DNA from 3 places in the Enterocloster citroniae genome. Region 1 is predicted to be linked to each of the others. Evidence: predicted binding sites of a transcription regulator. Region 1 holds the regulator's gene; each other region holds the start of a gene.
The links. The regulator Rex, encoded in region 1, represses fermentation and respiration genes when NADH is low (regulators of the CRP and FNR family bind a similar motif). The targets are predictions, from matches to a motif close to ATTGTTAANTANTTAACAAT.
Positions count from the first base shown of each region.

Region 2: the regulator Rex is predicted to act here: its motif matches at 3,698-3,717, upstream of fucO (lactaldehyde reductase).
Region 3: the regulator Rex is predicted to act here: its motif matches at 2,548-2,567, upstream of ABID13_RS17220 (NADH-quinone oxidoreductase subunit NuoE family protein).

Region 1 covers NZ_JBEPLZ010000049.1:4,634-9,989, forward strand. The annotation lists partial or broken gene ABID13_RS27950 (group II intron reverse transcriptase/maturase) at 1-160, shown strand, start outside; partial or broken gene ABID13_RS27955 (IS66 family transposase) at 160-759, shown strand; gene ABID13_RS27960 (hypothetical protein) at 894-1,148, opposite strand; gene ABID13_RS27965 (ABC-F family ATP-binding cassette domain-containing protein) at 1,219-3,168, opposite strand; gene ABID13_RS27970 (redox-sensing transcriptional repressor Rex) at 3,454-4,116, shown strand; gene ABID13_RS27975 (NAD(P)H-hydrate dehydratase) at 4,223-5,356, shown strand, end outside.
Region 2 covers NZ_JBEPLZ010000002.1:182,388-187,743, forward strand. The annotation lists gene ABID13_RS02830 (efflux RND transporter permease subunit) at 1-208, shown strand, start outside; gene ABID13_RS02835 (hypothetical protein) at 198-2,948, shown strand; gene ABID13_RS02840 (TetR/AcrR family transcriptional regulator C-terminal domain-containing protein) at 3,031-3,606, shown strand; gene fucO (lactaldehyde reductase) at 3,783-4,931, shown strand; gene ABID13_RS02850 (hypothetical protein) at 5,102-5,356, shown strand, end outside.
Region 3 covers NZ_JBEPLZ010000013.1:108,312-113,667, reverse strand. The annotation lists gene ABID13_RS17230 (sensor histidine kinase) at 1-294, shown strand, start outside; gene ABID13_RS17225 (SPFH domain-containing protein) at 409-1,986, opposite strand; gene ABID13_RS17220 (NADH-quinone oxidoreductase subunit NuoE family protein) at 2,730-3,245, shown strand; gene ABID13_RS17215 (NADH-ubiquinone oxidoreductase-F iron-sulfur binding region domain-containing protein) at 3,245-5,356, shown strand, end outside.

The DNA.
Region 1 (5,356 bases):
TCTAAACAGAGCTTATAAGAGAGTGAAGGCAAACAAGGAAGCGCCGGGAATCGATGGTATGAGCGTGGAGGAAATAGGCGCGTACCTTCGAGAAAATCAGAAAGAACTTATCGAGAGAATCAAAGGTGGGAAATACACTCCTGACCTGGTAAGACGAGTAGGGACTGGCTGTCTCCGATTGTCGGGCTTTTACGGAAAAGACTTCTGGAACAGGGATACCTGCACATTGACGAGACGCCGGTACAGGTGCTGGGTGAAGCCGGAAGGAAGAACACCACAGATGCTTATAAAGGCTATGAAAAAGTATCCGGGATTACCAGATGTTATTGTTGGACACACCTTCGCAGATACTTTGTGGATGCTCTTGCGAACGATACGGAAAGCCGGGAAACAACGATTCCGGCACAGGCCATCAGCTACATCAATAAGGTGTTTGAGATTGAGAAAAAACTGGAAGTCCTGTCTCCCCAGAGCAGGAAGGAACAGCGTCTGATACAGGAAATGCCTGTATTAGAGGCCTTTTGGTCGTGGGCGGAAGAGGCATTTGCCGGAATCCTTCCAAAATCCAAACTTGGAGAGGCATTTAGCTATGCCTTCAACCAGAGAAACGGATTGATGAATTATCTGCTGGACGGGAACTGCGCTGTCTCAAACAATCTTGCTGAAAACTGCATCCGTCCCTTTACGATAGGGCGTAAGAACTGGCTGTTTTCTGGAAGCCCCAAAGGAGCCGAAGCCAGCGCAGGGATTTATACACTGTACTTAATTATAGTGCTTTATATGCGGAATACAAAAAAACAAAAGGAAAAGCATCGTACATCTAGACTGAAAACCTTATCGTTAGACAGTCTGACGCACGGTGGTGTGAGAGGACGGCGGTCAATCACCGCCTCCTACTCAATTGTAAGGTCTTCCTCCTGCTTTGGCTCCCCGTCTGGTCCATCCAATGGTTCCGGAGGATCGGAGGGTTTTAAGACCCGTGTCATCAGTCCCATGGAAAACATGATGATGGGTATGAACACCATGGAAAAAATTACTGCCATCAGGTGGTTTTTGGGGGCGCCTGTCACTGCCAGGACAATGGCAAGCACAAACAGTCCCCCTAAAAGCACCACTCCGGCCAAAGCAAACATCCGTTTTAATTTCATAATATGACTCCCTTCGCCTTTCCTTCCGATCAAGGCTCCCGCCTCTTTTGGCGGTGAGCCGTCCGTGTTTTTAATCCTCTGCCAGTTCTTCCCAGCGCTGGTACAATTCCTCCAGCCGGGATGCGATCTCCTCCTTTTCCCTGTTCAGCTCCATCAGCCTGGCCACATCGGTATAAACCTCCTCCTGGGCCAGAAGACCGTCAATCTCGCTGTCCCTGGTTTCCAGGGCATGGATGGAATCCTCTGTTTTCTTAAGCTCATTCTGGCGTTTGCGGATCCTGGCCTGTTCCTCCTTCTGGGCTTTCCAGTCCATTTTCACATCGCTGGCAGGGGAGCCGGCAAAAGGTGCCGCTTCCGGACCTTCCTTTGAAGGTGAGGCAGGGGATGGGTTCCTTGCAGCAAATGCAGCTTCCACATCCTCTTTTTTCTCCAGGTAATAATCGTAATTTCCAATGTAATTGATCAGGGACCGGCTGGTCAGATCCAGGATTCTGGTGGCCGTCCGGTTGATAAAATACCTGTCATGGGACACATAGAGCACGGTTCCTGTATACCGGCACAGGGCGCTCTCCAGTATCTCCTTGGAGGTGATGTCCAGATGGTTGGTAGGCTCATCCAGTAAAAGGAAATTGGCATCGGAGAGCATCAGCTTTGCAAGGGATACGCGCCCCCGTTCGCCGCCGCTTAAGTCTTTGATCAGCTTAAACACATCATCTCCGGTAAAGAGGAAGGAGGCCAGGGTGTTGCGGATCTGTGTATTGTTCATGTTGGGATAGGTGTCCTGTATTTCCTCAAACAGCGTCTTTTCCATGTGAAGGACCTGGTGTTCCTGGTCATAGTAACCCACATGGACTTTGGAGCCCAGGCGGATCTCACCGCTGTCAGCGTCCAGGAGGCCGTTGATAATCTTTAAAAGGGTGGTCTTGCCCGTACCGTTATTGCCGATAATGGCAACCCGCTCCCCGCGTTTTATCTCAAAATCCACATTGGAAAATAAGGTCTGGCTGCCAAAGGATTTGCTCAGGTCAGTGACGGACAGAACATCATTGCCGCTGACCACATCCGGTTCCAGGCGGATATCCATGGAATCATCAATATCCACCGGCTTTTCCAACCTCTCTATCTTTTCCAGCATTTTTTCCCGGCTTTCAGCCCGGCGGATGGATTTCTCCCGGTTAAAGGATTTGAGCTTTGTGATCACCTCTTCCTGGTGTTTGATCTCCTGCTGCTGATTTAAGTATGCCCGGATTCTGGCATCCCGAAGCATGGCTTTTTTATCGCTGTAGGCAGAGTAGTTGCCTGAGAATACGGTCGCTGTTCCATTGTCCAGCTCCACGATCTTTGTGACGACCCGGTCCAGGAAATACCGGTCATGGGCCACGATAATGACGCTGCCGCTGTAGCTTTTAAGGTATGTCTCCAGCCAGGCGATGGATTCCATATCCAGGTGGTTGGTAGGCTCATCCAAAAGCAGGATATCCGGCTTGGTGAGAAGCAGCTTGCCCAGGGAAACGCGGGTTTTCTGCCCTCCGGAAAGGGTGTTGATGTGTTTGGTGAATTCCTCCTCCTCAAATCCAAGGCCCTTTAATACACCGGTAATCTCACTCCTGTAAGCATAGCCGTTGGCCAGCTCAAAGGAGTGGTTCAGGCGGCTGTATTCGGACAGCATGGACTCCAGTACATCGCCGGTGGCGGATTTCATCTCCAGCTCCAGGCTGCGGATCCGTTCCTCCATCTGGATGATGGGGCGCTTTACCTCTAAGAGTGCGTCATAGATGGTGCTTTCGCTGTCCAGATCCTGATGCTGCGCCAGATAGCCGATGGAGGTGCCTTTGCCAAGGGCTGCCACGCCCTGGTCTGCGGACAGTTCTCCGATGATGATCTTAAGCAGGGTGGATTTGCCCGCGCCGTTGATGCCCACAATGGCGGCCTTTTCATGTTCCTCCAGGTGGAAGGATACCTGCTTTAAAATATGTTTTTCTCCAAATGATTTGGTTATATTGCTGCATGATAAAATCATGGGTAACTCCTTTGTGCCAGACACTCAGCGCCTGGGTTGGGGGCGCCTGTATGCGAAAATGTTTCGCTGTATGTTGTGAGGTTTTTAGGCTTTTTATTGTCAAAAATTCTTTATTTTGCACTCATCAGTATAATATAAGAGGATATTTTTTTCAAGAACATACTTAAACGTGTTTGACATTTTTTTGACGCTTGTTTATAATAGAACCATTAGGTATGATTTAGATACTGTTATCTGGATCATTTTGATGTATCAGAGAAACGCGTAAGGGGAAGGTGGAACACGATGGAACGCAAAGAGATATCGAAGGCGGTAATTTCAAGATTGCCCCGCTATTACCGCTATTTGGGAGAGCTGATTGAAGAGGGTGTGGAGCGCATATCTTCCAATGAGCTGAGTGCCAGGATGAAGGTGACGGCATCACAGATCCGCCAGGATCTTAATAATTTCGGAGGATTCGGACAGCAGGGATACGGATATAATGTAAAGTACCTGTATGCTGAGATAGCAAAGATTCTGGGAATTGACCAGCAGCACAACCTGATTATTATCGGTGCCGGAAACCTGGGCCAGGCTATTGCCAACTATACGAATTTTGAGAGACGTGGATTTGTTATCAAGGGTATGTTTGATATCAATCCAAAGCTCATTGGTCTTGTGATCCGCGGAATTGAGATCCGGTCTGTGGATGATCTGGAGTTTTTTATCAAGGAGAACGAAATTCAGATCGCAGCCCTGACCATTCCAAAGACAAAGGCGTCTGAGATCGCAGACCGTCTGGTAAAGGCCGGCATTAAAGCTATCTGGAACTTTGCCCATACTGATCTGGTGGTTCCGGACGATGTGGTGGTGGAGAATGTACACCTGTCCGAAAGTCTGATGCGTTTGTCATACAGGGTTTGCAGTATGAACGATCAGGCGGAAATCGAAGGGAAAACGTCAAAGTAAGAAACAGCCGGCAAGCAAAGGAGAGTACCTTTTTGCTTGCCGGTTTTTGATTTCCGGGAGACCCCAATACGGTCTCTAAGTGCTCATAGCGAGGAGGTAAGCGGGGATGAGAACTTTGGTAACGGCAAAACAGATGAAGGCGATTGACGCCTATACGATCAACACCATTGGAGTGCCCTCCATGGTGCTGATGGAACGGGCGGCCATGTGGGTGGCCCGGGCGGTTGAGGAGACTGCCGGGAAAGCGGATGTGATCTGGGCCGTGTGCGGCACGGGCAACAATGGGGCGGACGGTGTGGCGGCTGCCAGGATGCTGCACCTGAAGGGATATAAAACCAGCCTGTTTGTGGTGGGGGATCCGGACCGTGGGACTGCGGAATTTCTGGCCCAGTCCGCCATTGCCCGGAACCTGGGAATGCAGATGAGGCCGTGGCAGGAAGCGGCGGGAGAGGACTGCGTTGTTTTGATCGATGCGGTATTCGGCGTTGGACTGAGCCGCCCCATTGAGGGGGAATACAGGCAGTGTATGGAAATGCTGGAGGCCCGGCATGCCGCCCATACAGTGGCGGTGGATATTCCCTCCGGGATCCATGGAGACACAGGCCAGGTCATGGGGATGGCACTGAAGGCGGATGTGACAGTGACCTTTGGATGGGAGAAGATGGGAACCGCCCTCTATCCGGGCCGTGCCTATGCGGGAACCGTCAGGGTCTGCGACATCGGTTTTCCGGAAAGCGCCCTGGATGCCGTGAGGGATCAGGAGGAGGGGTACGGGTATGGGCTTACTTATGAAAGCAGCGACCTGTGTCTGATTCCGGACCGCCCGGCCTATTCCAACAAGGGGACGTTTGGGAAGGTCCTGATCGCAGCAGGGTCCAAAAACATGTGCGGTGCAGCGTATTTAAGCGCCCTGGCAGCTTACCGCACCGGTGCGGGGCTTGTGAAACTGCTCACAGTGGAGGAAAACCGCCAGATCCTTCAGGAACGGCTGCCGGAAGCCATCATTGCCACCTACACCTCGGACCAGCTGATCCAGGGAAGGGAAGAGTTTAAGAAGATGATAGAGGAACAGATGAACTGGGCTGATGTGGTGGTGCTGGGGCCCGGGCTGGGAAGCGAACCTTATGTGGAGTATCTGGTGGAAGATATACTGACCAGTGCCTTTGTGCCGGTCATTATTGACGCGGACGGCCTTAATGCCATTGCAGGACATCCATATCTCACCACTTATTTTACGGAA
Region 2 (5,356 bases), on a different contig from region 1:
GGTGCTGACCGTACTGCCCGCCCTGCTGGCCCTGTTTGACCGGATCATAACAAGCAATGAATGGGACCGCTTGCAAAAGCACCTGAGAAAACGCCATGAAAAGCGCAAGGCGATTATCAAAGCTGGGCTTGGGACCATTGTAAATAAAATAACCATCGGAAATAAAAGAAACAATGAACCATCGGAGGTGGAAAGCAATGAAGTATAAGTATAAAAGAGTCATGACAGCCGGCCTGGCCGCGGCTATGCTTTGCACCAATGCTGGCGGGGGCCTGCCGGTATATGGGGCGGAAGCGGCCGTGGATGTGGATGAGACCATGTACGTAAACCTGGATTATTACGGCAGGCTTGATAAGATCAACGTGGTTAAGGGATGCAGCCTTAACGGCCTTACGGATTTTACGGATTACGGCACGTATCTGGATGTGACCAATATGTCCAATCAGGCAGTGCCGGTGCTGGGAGACGGTTCGGTCACCTGGAATTTTCCCCAGGCCCAGAAGGAGCGGTTCTATTACAAATGCGCCCTGGATAAAGACCAGATTACACTGCCCTGGGAATTTGACGTTTCCTATAAACTGAACGGCGTGCCATCCAACGGTGATCAGCTGGCCGGCGCGTCCGGGCTGGTGGAGATCCATATAAAGGCGGACCCCAATGACGATGCCCGGGAATATTACCGCAATAACATGATGCTCATGGTGGCGGTTCCTGTTGACATGGGGAAATGCTACAGCGTGGAGGCGGAAGGTTCACAAACCCAGAATCTGGGGGAAACAACAGCGGTAGTGTTCACAGCCCTGCCCGGGGAGGAGGGGGATTACACTGTGCGCATCGGCACGGACAGCTTTGAGACCACCGGAGTCATCATGGCCATGATGCCGGGAACCGTGGAGGATCTGGAGCACATCAAGGATCTGAAGGAAGCCAAGGATACATGGCAGGACGCAGGGGATGAGCTGTATGACAGCCTGGAACAGATGGCAAAATCCGTGGAAGATATGCGTGAGGGTGTGAACCAGGTGCGTGGAGGACTGGATTCAGCGGAGAGTGCAAGGCAGAAGTGGAGCAATTCCAAGGACAGCATCCTGGCCGGAAACGACCAGACCCTGGCGTCCCTGACCTCTGTTTCACAGCAGCTGGAAACCATGATACCCCATCTCCAGACCGCCAAGGATTCAGCGGAAGTGGTCCACAAGAGTATGGGAGATATTGTAAATACACTTGGAGATATGCAGGATCCCTTAAGAAAGCTGCACACCAGGCTGAATAACATCAAGAGCAGTTCAGCGGGGATCTCCGAGAATATCCCTGAGCTGATGGAGATCATGCAGCAGCTGATTGCCCTGGATGCCCAGCTTCAGGCCAGCGAACAGGTATATGTGACCGGTCTGGCCAGTGCCGGCGCAGGGATCGGTTTCCTGGATGAAGATTATTATATGGATGAAGAGGATTTTGGCCACTCACGTGGAAATGGCGGTGGCGGGAGTGGAAGCAGCTCCGGCCACACCGATTCCCAGGGAAAGGATACGGACAACACAGGAGATACAACGGACACTGATAAGAAAAACGACCAGAGTGCAGATGGTTCAACAAGTACGGACGGTTCTGCCGGTACAGGCGGCTCCGCCGGCACGGATAACACCCCGGGAACGGATGACAAGAACAGCCAGGGTACGGGCGGTTCCACCGGCGCGGACGGATCCGCAAGTACGGACGGTTCTGCCGGTACGGACGGCTCCGCCGGCGCGGACAATGCCTCAGGAACAGATGACAAGAACAGCCAGGGTACGGGCGGTTCCACCGGCACGGACGGTTCTGCCGGTACGGGCGGATCCACCGGTACGGACGGTTCCACGAACGCAGGTTCCGCCTCCGGCACTCCCGACCAGAATGATCAGGGCAGCGGCTCCGCCGGTTCCCAGGATAATGCCGCCAATGGTTCCGGGGGAGCAGGTACGAAAACGGACGCATCAGCAGGAGGGACCGGATCGGGCACTGCAGCCGGAACAGGCGCCGCATCAGGATCGGGCGCCGCATCCGGGGCAGGCTCCACATCAGGATCGGGCGCTGCATCGGGCGCAGACTCCACATCAGGAACCGGCGCCGCTTCAGACACAGACGCCGCATCCGGCGCAGGAGAAACACTGTCCCTTACGCCGGGTTCAACAATAATGGCGGTCATTGAAAAGCACAATGTACCGCTGGTGGGTACTCCCGAGGTTCCGGTGGACATGGGGACCCTGATGGAGCTTTTGTCCGGCAGACAGTCCATGCTGACGGATATATCCAAAAAGAGCAGCGAGCTTTCCCTTCTGATGTCCAACCTGATGGATGACACTTCGGACTCGGCAAAATACAGTGCGGAGATCGTGGATAACCTGGACTATCTCATTGAGGACCTGACCGCACTCCACGATTCACTGGACACCTATTATCCGGATCTCCAGGCTGCCCTGGATGATTCCCAGGAGCTTGTCCGCCGCACCACAGATGCCCTGAATAACGGCGTCAGCACCATGACCATTGTACAGAATACCTTAAAGGACAGCAGTGATGATTTTGACGCTGCTGCACGGGACAGCTTAAGAGGCAGCATGGAACTTCTGGACAGAAGCCTGAGCATACTGGACAGCACCACGGCCATGCGCCGGGCGGGCCGCACCATGAAGGACACCATTGACAATGAGCTGGATAAGTTTGACACAGACAACCGTTTCCTGTTCATGGACCCGTCCTCTGAAAAGGTTTCATTTACCTCTGATAAGAACAGGGCTCCAAAGACATTGCAGATCGTGCTCCGCACCGATGAGATCAGTGTGGATGAGGATGATGCCAAGACAGCGGATGCAGAGGTGGCAAAGATTAAGGAAAGCCCGCTTCGCAGGATGTGGAATGTGCTGGTCCAGATGTGGAAGGCTATGGTCAGCATTTTCAAAAACAGGTAGCAGGCCGGGGGAATTTTTAGTATAATGGTATCTGACACAGGAGTTTGAGGTATATTGCCGTGGACGGCTGTACTGGGGAGGGATGGATACCGTGGCTGAGATAAGCAGGCAGGAGAAAACCAAATACAAGCTGGCGGCTTCCGTGAAGGAATGCATGAAGACCCAGCCTGTGGATAAGATTACGGTGAAGAATATCGTGGAGGGATGCGGCGTTACCCGCCAGACCTTTTACCGCAGTTTCCTGGATAAATATGACCTGATCAACTGGTATTTTGACAAGCTGGTGCTCCAGTCCTTTGAGCAGATCGGCATGGGGCATACGGTGGGGGAAAGCCTGACCCGCAAATTTGAATTTATCCTCAATGAAAAGGTGTTTTTTACAGAAGCCTTCCGCTCAGATGACAAAAATTCCCTGAAGGAGCATGATTTTGAGCTGATCCTCAAGTTTTACACAGACCTGCTTGCCAGAAAGGACAGCAAGGCCCTGAATCAGGAACTGCAGTTCCTTTTGGAGATGTACTGCCAGGGCTCCGTGTATATGACAGTCAAGTGGGTTCTGGGAGGCATGAAGGATTCGCCCCGGGACATGTCCGGCAAGCTGGTGGAAGCCATGCCGCCAAAGCTGGCCGAGGTATTTGAACGCCTGAAGCTGCTATAGGTAATAGTAGACAATGAGAATAGTTAACTTGCACAAAGATTGAGAAAAAGTGACAGACAGAGATGTTTGTCACTTTTATTTTTAACATCCCGTTGTTATAATATTAACAAATAGAACAAGCCAAAGCGCCGGAGTTTTTCCGGACGCATGTGATAAAAGAAAAGGAGAGGTAAATCATGGCAAACAGAATCGTATTAAACGAAACATCCTATCATGGCGCAGGGGCGATCCGGGAGATTGCAAATGAGGCAAAGGCAAGGGGATTTAAGAAGGCATTTGTCTGCTCAGACCCTGATCTGATCAAGTTCAATGTGACAACCAAGGTGACCAAGGTATTGGAGGATGCCGGACTTGCATACGAGATCTACTCCAACATCAAGCCGAATCCCACCATTGAGAATGTCCAGACCGGCGTTGCCGCATTCAGGGCATCCGGCGCTGATTATATCATTGCCATTGGCGGCGGTTCCTCCATGGACACTTCCAAGGCCATTGGCATCATCATCACCAACCCTGAGTTTGAGGATGTGAGAAGCCTGGAAGGTGTTGCCCCCACCAAGAATCCCTGCGTTCCGATCATTGCGGTTCCCACAACAGCAGGCACGGCGGCAGAGGTTACCATCAACTATGTGATCACGGATGTTGAGAAAAAGCGCAAATTCGTATGTGTGGATACCCATGATATTCCCGTAGTGGCAGTGGTTGACCCGGAAATGATGGCCTCCATGCCGAAGGGACTGACAGCGGCAACCGGCATGGATGCCCTGACCCACGCAATTGAGGGATATACCACAAAGGGCGCATGGGAGATGACCGATATGTTTAACTTAAAAGCCATCGAAGTTATTGCCCGCAGCCTGAGGGACGCGGTGGAGAATAAGCCGGAGGGCAGGGAAGGCATGGCCCTGGGACAGTATCTCACAGGGATGGGCTTTTCCAACTGCGGACTGGGGATCGTCCACTCCATGGCCCATGGCCTGGGTGCCCTGTATGATACCCCCCACGGTGTTGCAAATGCCATCATTCTTCCAACGGTTATGGAGTACAATGCTCCCTGCACAGGAACCAAGTTTAAGGACATTGCCGTTGCCATGGGCGTGGAAGGCGTGGAGGACATGAGCCAGGAGGAATACCGCAAGGCTGCTGTGGACGCTGTGAAGAAGCTGTCCCAGGATGTGGGGATCCCTGCTGACCTAAAGGAGATCGTAAAACCTGAGGATGTGGATTTCTTATCCCAGTCCGCCATGGATGACGCCTGCCGTCCGGGAAATCCAAAGGATCCATCTTTAGAGGATATCAAGAACCTGTACCTGTCACTGATGTGACCATGATCATGCGGACGTATTGCCAAAGCGGCATACGTCCGCATCGCCGTTTTAGGGGTCTGGAACCATAAAACGGCCAATATGATAGTTTCTCATGAAAAATGTACATGGTAACTTCCTATGCCCTGTGGTACAATTTTATCAAACAATTCAAATATCTGGAGGCATATATGGAATTTAAGATAACGGTTTTAAACAGGGATAACGAGATAAAAGCATCCATGGAAGGTCCCTCACAGGCAGTTCTGGCCTGGAAGGGGGAGTACCGGGAAGGGGACCGGATCGTGTTTGGTCTGCCGGAGAAGAACCGCTTCTATGTGGTCCGCGTGGATGACACCATGGACGAGTCTTACATTTTTGCGGTTCAGACGGAACTTGCATATATCGTTCCTTTTGAGGAAAAGAAGACATCCTATAACCCCAAA
Region 3 (5,356 bases), on a different contig from region 1:
ATCATACGCTGGAAGGAAGCAATGGTGCAGCGAGATAAGGAACCGGATAAAGGACAGGAGAAGGATTCGGAAGGAGAACCGGAAAGAGGACCGGAAAGAGGACCGGAACAAGGACCGGAAGGAGGAATGGAACAAAATCCGGATCAGTATCCGAATCTGGATAACAGAGGAGGCGGAGCACCTGTGTCCGGGGAAGATGGAAGAATTACGGACAGGGAGGCATCTGATGACATTGAAGTGATATCCGGAGAATGGACCGTGGTCCAGGATGAGGAATCCCGAGATGCCAGATAAGGATATGTAAAAATAAAAATAGTATTAAAAAAATGATATTATGAAGATGATATTAAGAAGATGGTGCAGCCGGAAATCTGGCTGCACCATCTCAATATGTAGACAAAATAGGAATTAAACAGACTGATTGGGACTTGCCTCCCCATTTGCGCCGATCACTATGTCAGGGGCGCCGGTAAGATTTACATTGCGTGTCACTTTGGCATCATATGTATCGGCTTTCATGATCTCAGCCAGATCCACGCCCGTGGTCTCTTTCATGGACTCAAACAGCTTTGCCATAACAACGGGGACATTACCGGCGATGGAGCCAACACCGCTTTCAGAGTCGTTGCCGCCTCCTCCGATGATCGTGATCTTGTCGATCTGTGAAAGGGGTTCAGCAATTCTTCCTGCAATTTCAGGAAGCACCTGGATCATCATCTCGGCCATGGCTGCCTTGTTGTACTTCTGGTAAGCCTCGGCCTTTTTCTCCATACCTTCTGCCTCAGCCAATGCCTTGGCCCGGATGGCCGTAGCCTCGGCTTCGCCCTTGGCCCGGATACCTTCCGCCTCCTGGACCATGGCATACTTCTGTGCTTCCGCAATGGCTTTTTGCGCTTCCGCATCCTTTTCGCGCTCATACTGTTCCGCATCGGCCTGGGCTTTTTTGGCCAGTGCTTCCTGCTCCTGCTCGTATTTCTTGGCCTCCGCCTCACGCTGGCGTTTGGTCAGTCCGGCCGCGGCAGCCTGCTCAATGGCATATCTGTCAGCGTCCGCCTTTTTGTTGATCTCGGCCTCCAGCGCCTGCTGCTGGACTAATACCTCCTGCTTGCGCAGTTCGGCCTCACGCTCAGCCCTGGCAATCTGTGCATTGACCGTGGCGGTCTGGATCGTTTTTTGCTGTTCCTGTTTCTGGATCTCGTAAGCAGCGTCCGCCTCCGCTTTCTTGGTGTCGGATGCTTTCTGAAGTTCGGCTTTCTTGATGGCCAGTTCATTGTTCTTCTGGGCGATCTCCGTCTCGGCGATCACCCTGGCATCATTGGCTGCATTGTCGGCCGCAGCCTGGGCAATGGCAATATCCCGTTCCGCTTCGGCTTTTGCAATGGATGCGTCCTTACGGATCTTGGAAGTGTTGTCCATACCAAGGTCCTGGATCAGTCCGTGCTCATCCGTTACATTCTGGATGTTACAGGAGAGGATATCAATTCCCAGCTTTTCCATGTCCTTGGAGGCCTTGATCATTACCTGGTCTGAGAAGGAATCACGGTCCGTGTTAATGGCCCGCAGGGTAAGTGTGCCGATGATCTCACGCATATTGCCCTGAAGGGAGTCCTGAAGGTCCGATGCGATCTTGGCAGGCTCCTTGTTGAGGAAGTTCCTCATGGCCAGCTTCATACGTTCACCATCATCCGCAACCCTTACTTTGGCAACCGCATCCACCATAACATTGATGAAGTCGTTGGTAGGGATATACTCATCCGTTTTGATATCCACGGTGATCTGCCCCAGATACAGTTTATCCATCTGCTCAAAAAAAGGTATCTTGATACCTGCCCGGCCGATGAGCACGCGGGGCTGTTTGCGAAGGCCGGATATGATATAGGCGTGGTCCGGCGGAGCTTTTACGTACCCCTGGGTAATAATGAGGATAACAAGAATGATGGGGACAATAAAGCCCAAAGCAGTGATGATAAAATCTAAATCAAACATAAGGACTCCTTTCTGATAAAAAAGTATAAAGATTTTGTTAAAGCTATTGTACCATATGTTGGAAATGGTGCAAATATTATTCAGAAATTCGACAGAAATCGACAGGAAAAATTTAGAATAGACTGAAAAAAATCGGGTAAAAATGGAGAATTGGAACGGTGAAAAAGATTGTTATAAAAAAGATTGTATATTGACAAGTACAATTTTATATGTTACCATAAAATATATACAAAATTATTTTGATATACCAAAAATTTTTAGGCACAATACAAAGGACAGGATGATAGGACATACCAACGTTCATACGTCTCCCGGATGTGCAGGGCGTTCCGGCGGAACTTTCCGGCATAAGATGCCACGGGGCATGACGGGCGCGGACACCAGTTTTTAAGGGAGATTGAATTGTTTACATATTAGTTCATTGGATTGAGGTGCGATATGAGAGTTGTAATTGGCAATGTTCGTTTGCTACACCGCAAGCGAGAGATTTTTAAAAAGTCAGAAATGATTATACAGGGACATTTTGGCGGGAGCAACCCATAAGGTTGCTCCCGCCTTAACTTTGTATAATTTTTCACAATACACTCTCCCAATGATCGGGAGAACCTGCGATGAGGGAGCCGTCAAACGGACTGCAGCCGTTTGCCAGGCCAGCAACGCAACGCTTAAACAAATGGAAAACAAAAGCGGGCTAAGGAAGGTCCACGGTCAAATGGATCGTGGAAAAGTGAGGAGGTAAAGTTATGGGTGAAAACACGCATACATGCTGCTGTGACCACAGTGAGGAAGCGCTGTTAAAACGGATTGGTGAATTGGCGGCAGAGTACAAGGGCAAGGAAGGAAGCCTGATCCAGGTCCTTCATATGGCGCAGGGAATTTATGGGTATCTGCCTTTGGAAGTACAGAAGGTGATTGCGGACGCGCTGGACGTTCCGCTGGCAGAGGTATCGGGAGTAGTGACATTCTACTCTTTCTTCTCCACACAGCCCAGAGGAGAGCACACCATACGTGTCTGTCTGGGAACCGCCTGTTACGTGCGGGGCGGCAAAAAAATCGTGGAACGGATAAAGGATCTGCTGGATGTGGAGATCGGAGAGACAACGGCCGACAGGAAGTTCACCTTTGAGGTGGCGCGCTGTATCGGAGCCTGTGGTCTGGCACCGGCCATGTCCATTGACGACCAGGTTTACAAGCAGGTAAACCCCGACAAACTGGAGCAGATCCTGGAACGTTACTATGAAGAGGAGGGAGAGCAGTGATGGAAGTGAGAAAGCAGGAAGATCTGTTAAGAATAAAAGAAGAATATCTCAGGCAGCAGCTGTCTTACAAACGCCAGGTGCTGGTATGCGGAGGCGCGGGCTGCATTTCCTCCAACTGCGGGGAAGTAAGGGATGCACTGATCAAGGCGGTGGATGCATATAACCTGTCCCATGAAGTGAAGGTGACAGTGACCGGATGTATGGGCACTTGCGCCATGGGACCTGTGATCCTGGTGGAACCGGAAGGCATTTTCTATACAAAGATGAATCCGGAAAAAGCAGAGCAGGTGGTTGCTAGGCATCTTCTGAAGGATGAGATCTGTGAGGAATTTACATATTTTGACGAGGAATCGGGGAACTACGTTCCAAAGATGGAGGATATAGAGTTTTTCCAGGGCCAGGTGCGCATCGCCCTGAGAAACTGCGGTCATATGGAATATGCTTCCCTGGAAGCATACATATCCAGAGATGGATATGCTGCAATGGCCAAGGCGCTGTCCGGCATGACACCCCAGGAAGTGGTGGATGAGATGAAGGCCTCGGGGCTTCGGGGCAGAGGAGGAGCTGGTTTCCCAACCGGTGTAAAGTGGGAAGCAGGGCTTAAGGCTGTTTCTGAGGACGGCCGGAAATTCATGGTCTGTAATGCGGACGAGGGCGATCCCGGAGCATTTATGGACAGAAGTATTCTGGAAGGAGATCCCCACAGCATTATTGAAGGCATGATGCTGGGCGGATACGCCATCGGGGCCTCCAAAGGATATGTATATGTCCGTGCCGAGTACCCGATCGCGGTGGAACGCCTTGGCAATGCCATTGACCAGGCCAGGAAAGCCGGAATTCTGGGTGAGCATATATTTGGCAGCGATTTCTCCTTTGACCTGGAGATCCGTATCGGTGCAGGAGCGTTTGTCTGCGGCGAGGAGACTTCTCTCCTGGCATCCATCGAGGGCAGGAGAGGCGAGCCCAGGCAGAAACCGCCCTTCCCCTTTGAAAAGGGTCTGTTTGAAAGTCCCACCATCATCAATAACGTGGAGACGCTGGCCAATGTGGCCCCCATTATCCTCAACGGTTCCGGGTGGTACCATGGGATCGGCACTGAGAAAAGCGCTGGTACAAAGGTGTTTGCCCTGGCAGGAGATATTGTCAATGCGGGTATTATCGAGGTTCCCATGGGAACCGTGCTGGGTGACATTATTTATAAGATCGGCGGCGGGATCATTGGCGGCAAGAAGTTTAAGGCCATCCAGTCCGGCGGGCCTTCCGGAGGATGCCTGACCAAAGAACACCTGAATACCTCAGTGGACTATGAATCCCTGTCCAAATTAGGGGCCATCATGGGTTCCGGCGGACTGATCGTCATGAATGAGGACACCTGTATGGTGGATACGGCCAGGTATTTTATGGACTTTATCTGTGACGAGTCCTGCGGAAAATGCCTCCCCTGCCGTAATGGCACCAGGCGGATGCTGGAGATCCTGGAGCGCATTACAGAGGGCAAGGGAGAACCGGGAGACCTGGAGCTTTTGGAGGAACTGGCAGAAACCATCAAGCAGACGGCCATGTGCGGCCTGGGCCAGACAGCCCCCAACCCGGTGCTCTCCACCCTTAAATATTTCCGAAGTGAATATGAGTCCCATATTTACGAAAAACACTGTACCGCTGGTGTATGCGCGGAGCTTCAGTCATCGCCCTGCCGCAACGCCTGCCCTGCCAATGTATTTATACCCGGCTATATGTCCATGCTGGCAGCCGGAAGGATCGAGGATGCTTACCGCCTGATCCGCCAGGATAACCCCTTCCCCGCAGTGTGCGGACGTGTATGTACCCATCCATGTGAGGACCACTGCCGCCGTTCCCAGGTAGATGAGGCGCTGTCCATCTGTTCCGTGAAACGGTTTATCGGGGATTATGCCCTGCGGGATGAGTATGCCATTCCTATGATTGAGCCAAGGCCCGCCACCGGATTACGCATATCCATTATCGGAGCAGGCCCTTCCGGTCTCTCCTGTGCATATTTTCTGGCTAATATGGGGCATGAGGTCCATGTATATGAGGCGGAATCCGTGGCAGGAGGCGTGCTCTACTGGGGAATCCCTGAATACCGACTTCCC